Regions from separate parts of the Brucella sp. IR073 genome, predicted to be linked through region 3. Evidence: predicted binding sites of a transcription regulator. Region 3 holds the regulator's gene; each other region holds the start of a gene.

Region 1 (4,145 bases), on a different contig from region 3:
CCTCTCCCTTGCGGGGAAGGTGCCTGCGCTAGAGCAAGTTGTGTTGTTATGGAATCACCTGAATAGCATTTTGACCGTAGTTGTAATGGATAGGTAGAGGAATGGATCCCAGTGACAAGCACTGGGATGACGGATGGGATGGCTGTTCCAGATAATCTCCAACCGTTCCATCTGCCACAACCGTTGTCCAGTTGGGCGAAAACCTCTCCACCTCGTCATCCCAGTGCTTGTCACTGGGATCCATTCCTCTACGGCGAAGTTGTCACCATCTATAAAGGAAGCTTTGTTGCTTCCGTCTAAAAACAAAATGCTCTCGCGGGCGGATGGGGGTGGTGACGTTGGTGCTTGCTTCGAAAACCGGAGCGCAAACGTCACCACCCCCACCCGACCCTTCGGGCCACCCTCCCCGCAAGGGGGAGGGGGTGCCAAGCTTAAACCGCGATCTTCCCGCCGCCCTGCTTGGTAATCGCCACCACGGACGGGCGCGTCGGCATGTCGTTGCGGAAATCCGGCCAGCGGGTCGAGAGGTCTTCGTAATAGGACGGGCGGCCGTGGCCTTCCCAGTCCTCGCCGCCATCGGCGGGATGCTGAACCGCGACGAAGGCTGTCTCATCATCAGGCGTGAAGAGCGGGCCGCACATTTCGGCGCCGACGGGCACGCGGAAGAAGAGCTTCGACGTGGCGCGCGCGCCGCCTTCGGTGTCCACAGCCCAAAGACCATCGGTGCGGCCGGTCTGCTTGTTGTTGTTGCCGTCGGTGGAGACCCAGAGACGTCCGGCGGAGTCGACAGCGCAATTATCGGGCATGCCGAACCAGCCGTTCTTGGTCGTATCGGTCGAGAACGTTGCGCCGACTTCCGCAACCGAGGGATCGCCGCATTTCAGCAGCACTTCCCACTTGCCCTTGGTGGCCGCGAAGTCGCCACCGTCTTCGGCGATCTCGATGATGTGGCCGAAGGCGTTCTTGGCGCGCGGATTGGCGGCGTCCACCTGCTCGTCCGTACGCTTGGTGTTGTTGGTCAGCATCACATAGACCTTGCCGTTGACGCCATTGGGCTGGACGTCTTCCGGGCGGTCCATCTTGGTCGCGCCGAGCAAATCGGCGGAGCGGCGGGTCTCGATCAGCACATCGGCCTGGCTCTTGAAGCCGTTTTCGGCGGTCAGCGGGCCCTGGCCGAAGGTGAGCGGCAGCCACTCGACCGTGCCGTCCTCGGAGAACTTGGCGACATAGAGCGTGCCCTCATCGAGCAGGTCCATATTGGCCTTGCGGTCATCCGGATTGAACTTGCCCGCAGTGACGAATTTGTAGACATAGTCGAAGCGCTCGTCATCGCCGAGATAGAAGACCACACGGCCATCCTTGTTGACGATCGACTCGGCGCCCTCATGCTTGACGCGGCCAAGCGCGGTGCGCTTCTTCGGCGTGGAGGTCGGGTCGAGAGCGTCGACTTCGACCACCCAGCCGAAGCGGTTCGGCTCGTTCGGCTCCTTGGAAAGATCGAAGCGGTCGTAGAAATTCGCCCATTCATAAGCGCCCTCGGGAATGCCCATGCGCTTGTAATTGGCGGCTTCGGGGTGATCGGCCGGCAGTTCGCCGCTGAAATAGCCGTGAATGTTTTCCTCGGCCATGATGTAGGTATGCCAGGGCGTCACACCACCGGCGCAATTGTTGATCGTGCCGAACACCTTGGTGCCGGTCGGGTCGGCCTTGGTCTTGAGACGGTCATGGCCGGCGGCAGGACCGGAAAGCTGCATCTCGGTATTGGCAGTAATGCGGCGGTTATATTTGCCGTCCAGCACCGGCTGCCACTTGCCGTCCACCTTCCTGATCTCGACGATCGTGCCGCCATGGGCAGCCATTTCGACATCGACCTGGTCCTTGGTCAGCGCGTTCTGCTTGATCTTGCCATCGGCAACGGTGACGAGGCCGGGGAACATCAGATGCGGGTTGGTGTATTCGTGGTTGACCACGAGCAGGCCGTGCGTCGAGGAGCCGTCGAGCGGGATATAGCCGACATAGTCGTTGTTATAGCCGAACTGCTTGGCCTGCGCGTCAGCCGTCTGCTTCGTCGGGTCGAAAGCGGGCGCATCGGGGAAGAGCGGATCGCCCCAGCGCAGGAGCACGTCGGCGTCATAGCCTTCCGCGACATGGTGCTTGTCATCCACGCCCGCCTCGACTTCCTTGAAGGTGAAGGCGGAGCCGTTGCCTGCCGCCTTGGCATCGTCGGCGGCCATGAGCGCCAGCGGGCTCACCGTCATTGCAATGGCCGATACCGCCAGCGAGCCCTGGAGAAAGCCACGGCGCGAAAAGCGCTTGGTGATGATCTCACCCATGGTCGGGTTGTCGGTCGGGTTGCGCGGCGCGCTGTCGGCTTCCTCAAGCTGACTTGTCTTGAACAGGGCTTGCTGTGAAACGGTCTCGTTCATCTGGCTATCCTCAACGTAAAAACTGCCCCCATTTAGAGCGTTTCCAATCTGTAGAAGCCGGATGTAACAGTGAGATGAAACGGAGCGGGCTTTCGCATGTCCGCAGGGGGAATCGGCAGAACGAGCTAAAAGTTAAAATTCGATTCAATCTTTATTTGGAATTTGGCTTTAGCAATTGCTGAAGGAGGCTCCGGCGTTATGGGGCCTTGGGATTGGATCTTATTCTTGTATTGCGTAAAGGGTTCCATGCGTTTTCCCGGCATGTCGGCCATAGTGCCTATCTGCATGGTTCTGGCCGGCTGCTCATCGACGAGCGACGGCTTGGACGAACTCGTGGCGCGCCCATCGCTTGAGACGACAAGTTCCATCACGCCGCCGGTTGATGTCACGCCGCCCGCTCCGGTGCCGCCCGCCCCGGTTGCGCAGCCGCAGCAGCAGGAGATGGCGCTGGTGACGCCCGTGGCGGCGCCCGTCATGCCCGCGCCGCCCGTCCGGGTGCCAGAGCCGCGGCCCAAGGTGGAGTCCGTCGCTTTCGTGGTGCCGGAAAAGCCCTCGGGGCCGGTCGAGCGCAGCCGCGTCTATAGCCGCCGTTTCCGTGACGCCAAGCCGATCAATTTCGGCCGCGCCTCTCCCAAAGCGCTCCCCGTGCACGGCGTCGATGTCTCGCGCTGGCAAGGCGAAATTGACTGGGAGAAGCTGCGCTCGCAGGGCGCCAACTTCGCCTATATCAAGGCGACCGATGGCGGCGACCATCTCGACCCGATGTTCAGGAAGAACTGGCGCAGGGCGCATGAGGCCGGACTGAAGCGCGGCGCCTATCATTTCTTCTATTGGTGCCGTACCGCGGGCGAGCAGGCCGACTGGTTCATCCGCAACGTGCCGAAGGTGGAAGGCGCGCTGCCGCCGGTCATCGACGTCGAATGGAACGGCGAATCCCGCTGCAGCCAGCGCATCTCGCGCAAGCGCGTGCTGGAGAAGATGAAGGTCTTCATGGAGAAGCTGGAGCGCCATTACGGCCAGCGCCCCATCATTTACACTGCGCCCGATTTCTATCGCGACAATCTGAGGGGCGAATTCCTCGATTATCCCTTCTGGCTCCGCTCGGTCGCCGCGCATCCTTCCAAGGTCTATCCGGGCCGTAAATGGCTGTTCTGGCAATATTCCGGCTCGGGCCTGTCGCATGGCGTGGACGGCAAGATCGATCTCAACGCCTTTAACGGCAGCGTCGAGGATTGGCACCGCTGGGTGGCGCGGGCGGGGAGCTGATCACGCCGCCTTGCTCTGCCGTGCGGGTGTCGTCTCGATCCAGTCGCGCAGAGCCGAAACGTACTGGGCTGCGGCATCTTTCAGCGCTTCGGCATCCAGCTTGTCGGCCTGATAGAGCACGAAGGGCTTGGTCCAGCCGAGTCCGCAGCGGTTCGCCGTTGCGCGCAGAGGGGCGAACAGATCTTCCATGGCGAACATGTTGCGTCCGCCGGGGCGATAGGCCTCCGGCACATTGCCCGCCGTCGCGGCGATGAGCAGCGGCGTACCCTCGAGCGCGCGGCCTTCCGCCTCATAGGCGATGTAGAACATGCGGGTGAGCACCGCATCCTGCCAGGCCTTGAGCAGCGGCGGGGTGGAATACCATTGCACCGGGAATTGCAGCACGATCCGGTCGGTCGCGAGCAGCCGTGCCGCTTCCCGCTCGCCATCCCCGAAGAGGTCGATGTCACCGGG
Region 2 (4,145 bases), 160 kb from region 3:
CGTGATGGTCGAGCCGCCCTGCACGGTGCGGCCGCTCAAAATGTTGGTGACGATGGCACGCGCGAGGCCGATGGGATCGATGCCGAAATGCGAATAGAAGCGCCGGTCCTCGATGGCAATGACTGCCTGCGGGATATAGGGCGACATGTCGTGAAGGCCGACCGCCTCGCCGCCCGTGGTGCCGCGATTGGCGATGAGATTGCCGTTGACGTCGACGATCTTGACGTTAGGAGGCCGGTCGGGAATGGCCCAGTCGGTCGTCGGCGGCATTTTGGCCGCGAAATAGACGACGACACCGGCCAGCGCGATGCCGCCCCACAGCCCCATGACCAGCGACCAGTAGACCATGCGGCGGACAAGGCCGAAAAAACCGCGGCGTTCGCCGCGGCCCGATTTCTTGCGGCTGCCTTTCGAGGAGGTTTTGCGCGAAGCCTTGCGGCGCGGCGCGCGCGAGGCGCGATCCTCGTCATCCACGCGCAAATCATCATCCCGCTCGCCGGGCTCATCCCCGAACGAAGGTTCGATCCGTTTGTCCCTCTCGCCACCCGAAGCCATGCCGTCTTACAATCCGTCCGTTCCGTTTCCGTCGCAATGACCCATGCGTTGCAGGGTAATTGCGGCGGTTTAAAGGGACGTTACGGCGTCCGTTAACGGGAAAACGGGAACAAAGCGCAATTACTTCGCCTTCAGGAAATCTCCCACTTCCAGCAGCACGAACTCATTGTCGTCGGCCTTGTCGATCTGGCGGCCGGCGGAGAAGGGCAGGTTGTTGTCGTTGCCGACAACGATATGGTTCTCATCCACCACATCGACATTCTCGATGGTGACGAAGGGCATTGTATAAGTGCCGTTCTCGCTGCCCTGGCGCGCCTTGTTGTCGGGGTCTTTGACATCCATCAGGTCGATATAGCCGATCTTGCGGACAGGACCGCCCGCATTCGCGTCGGTCATCTCGATCTTGTAGATGCGCTTGAACTTGGCGGGCGTCGAGAAGCAATCCGGCTGCGGGTTCTTCGGGTCGGCACAGGCCTTCGCCGCCGTGCCCGCGCCATTGTCGCGCTCGATGATGAGGCCGGTGGTGCCGTCGATCATGTTGAAATCGCCGATCGCCGCGCCGCCCGCGCTCAAGGGATAAAGCCAGCTGCGGCCCGTCCACTTCTTGCCGGCAATGTCGAACTCGATGATGCGCAGCGCCGGATTGTCGCCGGCCTTTTCCACCGAGCCGTCGGCCAGATAGCGCGGGCCTTCCAAGAGGGCGTAAAGCTTCGAGCCGTCCTTCGACCGCGCCATGCCCTCGAAGCCGCCGGAGCGCTTGAGGTTGATGGCAGGGTTCTTGAGCGTCGGATTGGCGGGCAGCGTGAAGGCGGGATAATCGGGCGAGCGAACCGGCTCGCCATCGATAGATGTTTCCACCACATCCGTCACCTTGCCGGTCTTGTCTACATGGACGAGGAAGGGGCCGAACTCTTCGCCCAGCCAGAAGCCGTCATCCACGGGCTGGATCGATTCGACGTCGAAATCAGAGCCGGTCAGGTAACGCTTCTCCGCCCCTTCGAGCACGATGGGGAAGGGCACCTTTTTGTCGGGGTCGGAGAGGAAGATCGTCTCCATCCGCTCGACCTTGCCCTGGTCCCAGTCGAACTTGACATGATGCAGCATGAGCATCGCATCGGGCGAGTTCAGCTTGTTGCCGAAGCCATTGTCCGACAGCGTCCAGAAGGTGCCGTCGCCCATCGCCTTGATGCCCGAGAAGCCCTGCAGCGGCTGGCCGTCGAGCGGCACCGAAATCCCGGTCGGGCGGTTTTCATCCTTGCCTGGAACCGTGCCGAGCCCCGTGGCGCGGTGGCGGTCCGGCGTGGTGAACTTGCCCGATGTCTGCAGATGCTCCGGCGCATCCTCCGGCGCCTTGATGACCGAATTCGCCGGCAGAACGGCCTGCGCCTTCAGCGTGGCGGGAAATTTCGTCTCATCGGAGAAAGCCGGATTAGGGGCAATCGCGATGAGAATCGCGGTCGTCGATAGAAGCAGAGCTTTCATGGGACAGATCCTGCATGGACGTTGATGGGTCCTGTCCCGATAGAGCGCCTCGATGTCGGCTGGGTGACATCGGCATGAAGCTTTGGTGAAAGGCTCCGCTTCTACGCCGCCCTGACGCCCCGCTGTTCGCTGAGGAGAACCGCGACATCCTCCACAGTCATCGGCTTGGCGTAATAGAAGCCCTGCACTTCGGTCGCGCCCTCGTTGCGGGCGAAGGCGAGTTGCGTTTCGGTCTCCACGCCCTCCAGCGTCGCTTCCATGCGCAGCGCCTTGGAGAGGCTGATCATCGAGCGGATGATCTCGGCGCTGTCGCTGCTGTCGAGGTCGCGGGTGAAGGAGCGGTCGATTTTCAGCCGGTCGAAGCGGAAGCGGCGCAGATTGTTGAGGCTGGAGAAGCCGGTGCCGAAATCGTCCATGGTGAGATGAATGCCGAGCGCGCGCACCCGCTCGATGGCACTGATGACACGTGGGCTTGGTTCCAGCAGCAGGCTCTCGGTGATTTCGAGATCGAGCCGGTCGGGTGCAAGGTCGCTCTCGCGCAAGGCCTCTTCGATCTTGGAAACCAGCCCGCTATCCTTGAACTGCACCACCGACAGATTGACCGACACCCCGATTGGAGCCGGCCACGAAGCAGCGGCGCGGCAGGCATCGCGCAATACCTGTTGGCCGATGGGAATGATCATGCCCGAGCGCTCGGCGATGGGGATGAACTCGACGGGCGAAACCATGCCGCGTTCCGGATGCTTCCAGCGCAGCAGCGCTTCGAAGCTGCGCAACTGCCCGGTTGAGACGGAATAGATCGGCTGGTAATAGACATGGAATTCGCCCCGCGCTATGCCAAGGCGCATTTCAGCCTCGAGCGCCGCCTCATGGTCACGCACCAGTTTAAGTTCCGCGCTGTAGAAGCGGTAGGTGCTGGTGGGCTCGCCCTTCGCCTCGTAGAGCGCAAGATCGGCGCAGCGCAGGATATCAGAGCGCGTCCGCCCGTCATGGCCGATGCGGGCAATGCCGATGCTGGTGTTCGGAATGATTTCCGCGTCGCCGAACGGGATCGGCTGCACCACTGCCGCGATCAGCCGCTCCGCAAAAGCGCTGGCCTCTTCGTCCGCTTCCAGGAAATGCACGACCAGAAACTCGTCGCCGCCGAGCCGCACCACGACATCGCCGGGCTTCGCCGTTTCCTTGAGGCGTCCGGCGATGGCCATGAGCACATGGTCGCCCGCCACATGCCCCATCGTGTCGTTGATATGCTTGAAATCGTCGAGATCGAGCAGATAGGCATGGGCGCGGCGCGCTTCCCATTGCCGTGTCGAAAGCCCTTCCTCCATCACCTTTGCAAGATAGGTGCGGTTGAAAAGGCCGGTCAGCGTATCGCTATGCGCCTGCTTGCGCGTCAGCTCCTCCGCCTGCTCGAACCGGCGCATCTGGTCGAGATAAAGCTGCTGGCTGCGCCCGAATTGGCGGAACAGCCCCGCCATGATGAAAGGCAGGAACAGCATGAGAAAATGCATGATCGTTCCGGTGAACGTCGTCCACGCATCGCCGGAAAGCCCGACCAGCAGCCTGTAGCGCGTATCGAGAACGAAACCGGCACCGGCGAGCCCCGCCCCCAGCGCCAGCCCCGCAATCAGATAGGCGCGCTCAAGTTCGCGCAGCCTGTATTTGTTGGATGCCTTGAGAAAAAACATTGCCCGCAACCCCCATAAAGCATGATCCCGAACCGAAGGTCAGCGTCAGCAAAAAGTTGCAGACTTTTCGGTCAAGATCATGCGGCCCTGATATGCCCCCGTCGCGTTTCCCCGCGCGACGGGTTTCCCCTATGGATTGCAGCTTTGCCCAAGTTTTTAAAAATAGAATTAATTGTCACAATTGCATCGAAAGATGCCGGAGAACCCGGAAATCAGCGTTAGCAAAAGGTTATCGGGAATTTGTTCTACACCGTCGCGGCGGTGAGAATGTAGAGGCATGGATTCCTGTGACAAGCACAGGAATGACGAGGTGGATATGCTTCCGCTCCGATAAGAACCGTCCTGCATGACGGAAACGCCGAAGGTTCGCCGCGATACCAACCTGCCGTCATTCCTGTGCTTGTCACAGGAATCCATGCC
Region 3 (4,145 bases):
GTGATGACCAGATCCTGCCCCTGCTGGAGCTGCAGGCCGACCTTGACGGCCACCTCCGCCAGACGGTCGAGCTTGACGGGATCGATGATTGCATCGCGGGAATGTATGGTCATGGCGCATCCGATCATTGAAATGGACGAAAGGCTTTCTTCATACTCCCGCAGACCGAAGCTGGCTACCCTCTCGCGCCAGTAGCCATCGCACCGCGCCCTCTGCTATAGTCGGCAGCGGATCAGGAAAGACCGACCCATGAAGAAACTTGCGTTCTGTGGTATCCTTCTCACCGCCGCGCTTACCGGATGCACGACGATGACGCCCGAGGAGCGGCGCGCCGCCGACATCCAGACCTGCCGCGCCTATGGCTTCCGGCCCAATACCGACGCGCTCGCCAACTGCCTGCTGCAACTCGATCTCGACCGGCGGGCAGCCCGCCGCGCGGCCTTCGACGAACCGTTCTACCGGCCGTTCGGGCCGCCGATGGTGATCTATCAGCCGTTTCCGGTGCGGGTGAGACCGCGGTAACAATCATATGTTGGCGGACAGCGCTTCCAACAAGAAGCAAATTGCTTCGGCGATTCCGTGCGCCGATATTATCCTACTGAAACGCCGGCTCAGGCCTGTCCTGTTTAAGCAGCAACTCACCGATCGCGTCGATGGGCTTGCGGCCTGAATCATAGCCCAGTTCGATTTGCGTGGAGGTCGTGGTGGTTCCCATGCGCACCGGGGCGGGGCCGGTCTGCCAGGCGACCGTCTCGACCCGTGCCGTCGGGGCGCGCGTCACGCGATCCCCCTTGGCGCGGGGGCCGAAGCCCTGGTCAGACGCAATGCTGGCGACCATCGTCCGGTCGACGGGCGAGGCCGTAGGAATCGGCACCGCACGCTCGTGGCCCAAGGCGGGCATTGCCGGCTTCAGCACATCGGCGGCGGCGATGAGGCGCGGGGTCTCGAGGATCGGCGTTTCGAGCGAGCCGTCGCGGCGGCGCTTCTCATAGAAGGCATTGCCGCCCGCCACCAGTACATAGTGCATGTTGCGATAGGGGAATTTCAGCCCGGCCGTGTGGAAGAACATGGCCTGCTTCACCTTGGGGTGCCGCTCGCCGCGCAGCACCGCATCCGCGGCTTCATCGAGTTCCGGGAGCGATTTCATCGGGCGGGAGAGCACGCCGGGCGCAAACTGGTTCTTCTGGCCGACGACGCCGCAGATCGTGTCCGGATATCTGCCGGAGGCCAGGCGGTTCATCACCACCGTTCCGACCGCGAGAAAGCCATCCTCGCTGGAGCGGTTCGATTCGAAATACATTGCCCGCTTGAGGCATTCCCTGTCTTTGGCGGTATAGGCGTAGGTTTTCTTGCCGCCAGCCGTATAGCCATAGCCCGACGCACTCGACTGCGAGACGGTTCCCTTGGCCGATTGGCCGGATCCGCTGCCCTTCGACGTCGTGCATCCCGTCATGACGACAGGCGCGATAATCGCACCGGCCACGGCCAGGATTTTCCAGTTTTCAGCGCTCTTCAAAAGCTCAGTCTCATGCTTGGACACCTCAACGAAGGCAGCCATGAGGACGCATGTTTTAGGCCAAAGAATGGCAACGAAGAAAAACGGCGGGATAAACATAATATCCTGCCGTTTTCCTAACTATTTCTTAATAATACTTACCAGTATAGTAATATTTACTTTTTATAAATCTTTCACTTTATTGGCGCTTTGCCACAATATTATCTACCCGAACGAGTAGCCGGCGCCCCGAACCGTGCGAATCGGATCGACGGCACGACCCGTATTGATGGCCTTGCGCAAACGCCCGACATGAACGTCCACCGTGCGGTCATCGACATAGATATCCGGCCCCCAGACACCGTCCAGCAACTGGCTGCGCGAAAAGACGCGGCCCGGCGACATCATGAAATATTCGAGCAGGCGAAATTCCGTGGGCCCTAAGCGGATTTCCCGGTCCTTGCGGTAGACGCGGTGCTGCTCGCGGTCGAGCACGAGGTCACCCACTTTCAGCACGTGGGAAAGCAGGCTCGGCTTGGCGCGGCGCAGCATCGCCTTGACGCGGGCGAGCAGTTCCGGGGTCGAGAAGGGCTTCACGACATAATCGTCCGCACCGACGCCAAGGCCTCGCACCCGCTCGCTCTCTTCGCCGCGCGCGGTCAGCATGATGATCGGCAGGCGCTCCGTTTCCACCCGCTGGCGCAGGCGGCGGCAAAGCTCGATGCCGGAGACGCCGGGCAGCATCCAGTCGAGGATCAGGAGATCAGGCACATTCTCGCGCAAGGCGATTTCCGCCTCGTCCCCGCGCAGGATAGTATCGACCAGATAGCCTTCCGCCTCGAGATTGTAACGCAGGAGGACGCTCAGCGCCTCCTCGTCTTCGACAACCGCGACTTTGGGTGCATGGGCCATTTCAGCAGTTCCTCATTAGAATATGCTTGTCGAAGCGGATATGCCGGCCCCCAAGGCATCCCCGCCACCCCCACCGGGCAGGGCTCGCACCCTCCTTCCCCCTTGCGGGGAGGGAGGGTGCGAGCTGGTTAAGCCCGCTTCGCCTCGTCCACGACGATGCCGTGGCTCAGATCTTCCTTCGGGCGATCGGGCGGCATCTGCTGGCCGGTGACGATGTAATAGACCGTCTCGGCGATATTGGTCGCATGGTCGCCGATGCGCTCGATGTTCTTGGCGCAGAAGAGAAGATGCGTGCAGGCCGAGATGTTGCGCGGGTCTTCCATCATATAGGTCAAGAGCTCGCGGAACAGCGAGGTGTACATGGCATCGATCTCGTCGTCGCGGTCGCGCACGATGTTGATCTGGGCGACCGAGCGCGATGCAAAGGCGTCGAGCACTTCCTTCAGCTGCGTCAGCGCCAGTTCGGCCAGCGTCTGCAGGCCGCGATAGACCTTGATCGGCTGGCGGGTATCCGACACGGCGGCGACGCGCTTGGCAATGTTCTTGCCGAGGTCGCCGACGCGCTCCAGATCGGAGGAGATGCGGATGGCGCCGATGATCTCGCGCAGGTCCGAGGCCATGGGCTGGCGCTTGGCGATGATGGTGACGGCGCGGTCGTCGATCTCGCGCTCGCTGGCGTCAAGGATCAGGTCATCGGAGATGACGCGCTGCGCGAGCGCGTTGTCGGCATTGACGATGGCCTCGACCGATTGCTCGACCATGCGCTCGGCATGGCCGCCCATCTCGGCGATCTTGTGCGCCAGGAACTTCAACTCCTCATCATAGGAGCGGACTGTGTGCTGGGATGGCATTTCGTTTGTCCTCAATTTCTTCCAGACCAGCCCGTCAGCCGAAGCGTCCGGTGATGTAATCCTGGGTGCGTTTTTCCTTGGGCGTCGTGAACATCATCTCGGTGTCGCCGACCTCGACCAGATTGCCCAGGTGGAACATGGCGGTGCGCTGCGACACGCGAGCCGCCTGCTGCATCGAGTGCGTCACGATGACGATGGTGTAGTTCTGGCGCAGCTCGTCGATCAGCTCTTCCACCTTGGCGGTGGCGATGGGGTCGAGCGCGGAGCAAGGCTCGTCCATCAAAATCACTTCCGGGCTCACCGCAATGGCACGGGCGATGCAGAGGCGCTGCTGCTGGCCCCCGGAAAGGCCGGTGCCGGCATCATGCAGACGATCCTTCACCTCTTCGAACAGGCTGGCGCGGCGCAGGCTGCTCTCCACGATTTCATCCAGCTCGTGACGGTTCTTGGCGAGGCCATGAATGCGCGGGCCGTAGGCAACATTCTCATAGATCGACTTGGGGAAAGGATTGGGCTTCTGGAAGACCATCCCCACACGCGCCCGAAGCTCGACGACGTCGATCTTCGGATCGTAGATATCCTCGCCGTCGAGGGTGATGTTGCCGGTCACGCGGCAGCCCTCGACCGTATCGTTCATGCGGTTGAGCGAGCGCAGGAAGGTGGACTTGCCGCAGCCGGAGGGGCCGATCAGCGCCGTCACCATCTTCTCGGGAATGTCGAGATCGACGTCGAACAGCGCTTGTTTCGCGCCGTAGAAGACGGAAACCTTCTCGCCCTTCATTTTGTTCTTGGCGGTGACAGCGTTCATCTTCTCCCCCACTGCTTTTTCGAGAGATCGTTCGGTCATCAGGTTCATTTCTTCACATCTCCCGGTTTACCAGCGGCGC

The links. The regulator PhoB, encoded in region 3, activates phosphate uptake and scavenging genes when phosphate is short. The targets are predictions, from matches to a motif close to TGTCATNNANCTGTCAT.
Region 1: ACOWVG_RS14370 (PhoX family protein) is a predicted target of PhoB. The motif match lies at 2,490-2,506, and genes of this name have one in related genera.
Region 2: ACOWVG_RS04395 (esterase-like activity of phytase family protein) is a predicted target of PhoB. The motif match lies at 2,090-2,106, and genes of this name have one in related genera.

Annotation. Positions count from the first base shown of each region.
Region 1 is NZ_JBAKHD010000006.1:24,269-28,413, reverse strand. It holds gene ACOWVG_RS14370 (PhoX family protein) at 432-2,426, opposite strand; gene ACOWVG_RS14365 (GH25 family lysozyme) at 2,673-3,692, shown strand; gene ACOWVG_RS14360 (NAD(P)H-dependent oxidoreductase) at 3,693-4,145, opposite strand, start outside.
Region 2 is NZ_JBAKHD010000002.1:123,770-127,914, reverse strand. It holds gene ACOWVG_RS04400 (PBP1A family penicillin-binding protein) at 1-555, opposite strand, end outside; gene ACOWVG_RS04395 (esterase-like activity of phytase family protein) at 676-2,037, opposite strand; gene ACOWVG_RS04390 (putative bifunctional diguanylate cyclase/phosphodiesterase) at 2,139-3,725, opposite strand.
Region 3 is NZ_JBAKHD010000002.1:286,329-290,473, forward strand. It holds gene ACOWVG_RS05130 (aminopeptidase) at 1-113, opposite strand, end outside; gene ACOWVG_RS05135 (hypothetical protein) at 250-522, shown strand; gene ACOWVG_RS05140 (cell wall hydrolase) at 596-1,558, opposite strand; gene phoB (phosphate regulon transcriptional regulator PhoB) at 1,721-2,407, opposite strand; gene phoU (phosphate signaling complex protein PhoU) at 2,536-3,258, opposite strand; gene pstB (phosphate ABC transporter ATP-binding protein PstB) at 3,293-4,066, opposite strand; gene pstA (phosphate ABC transporter permease PstA) at 4,133-4,145, opposite strand, start outside.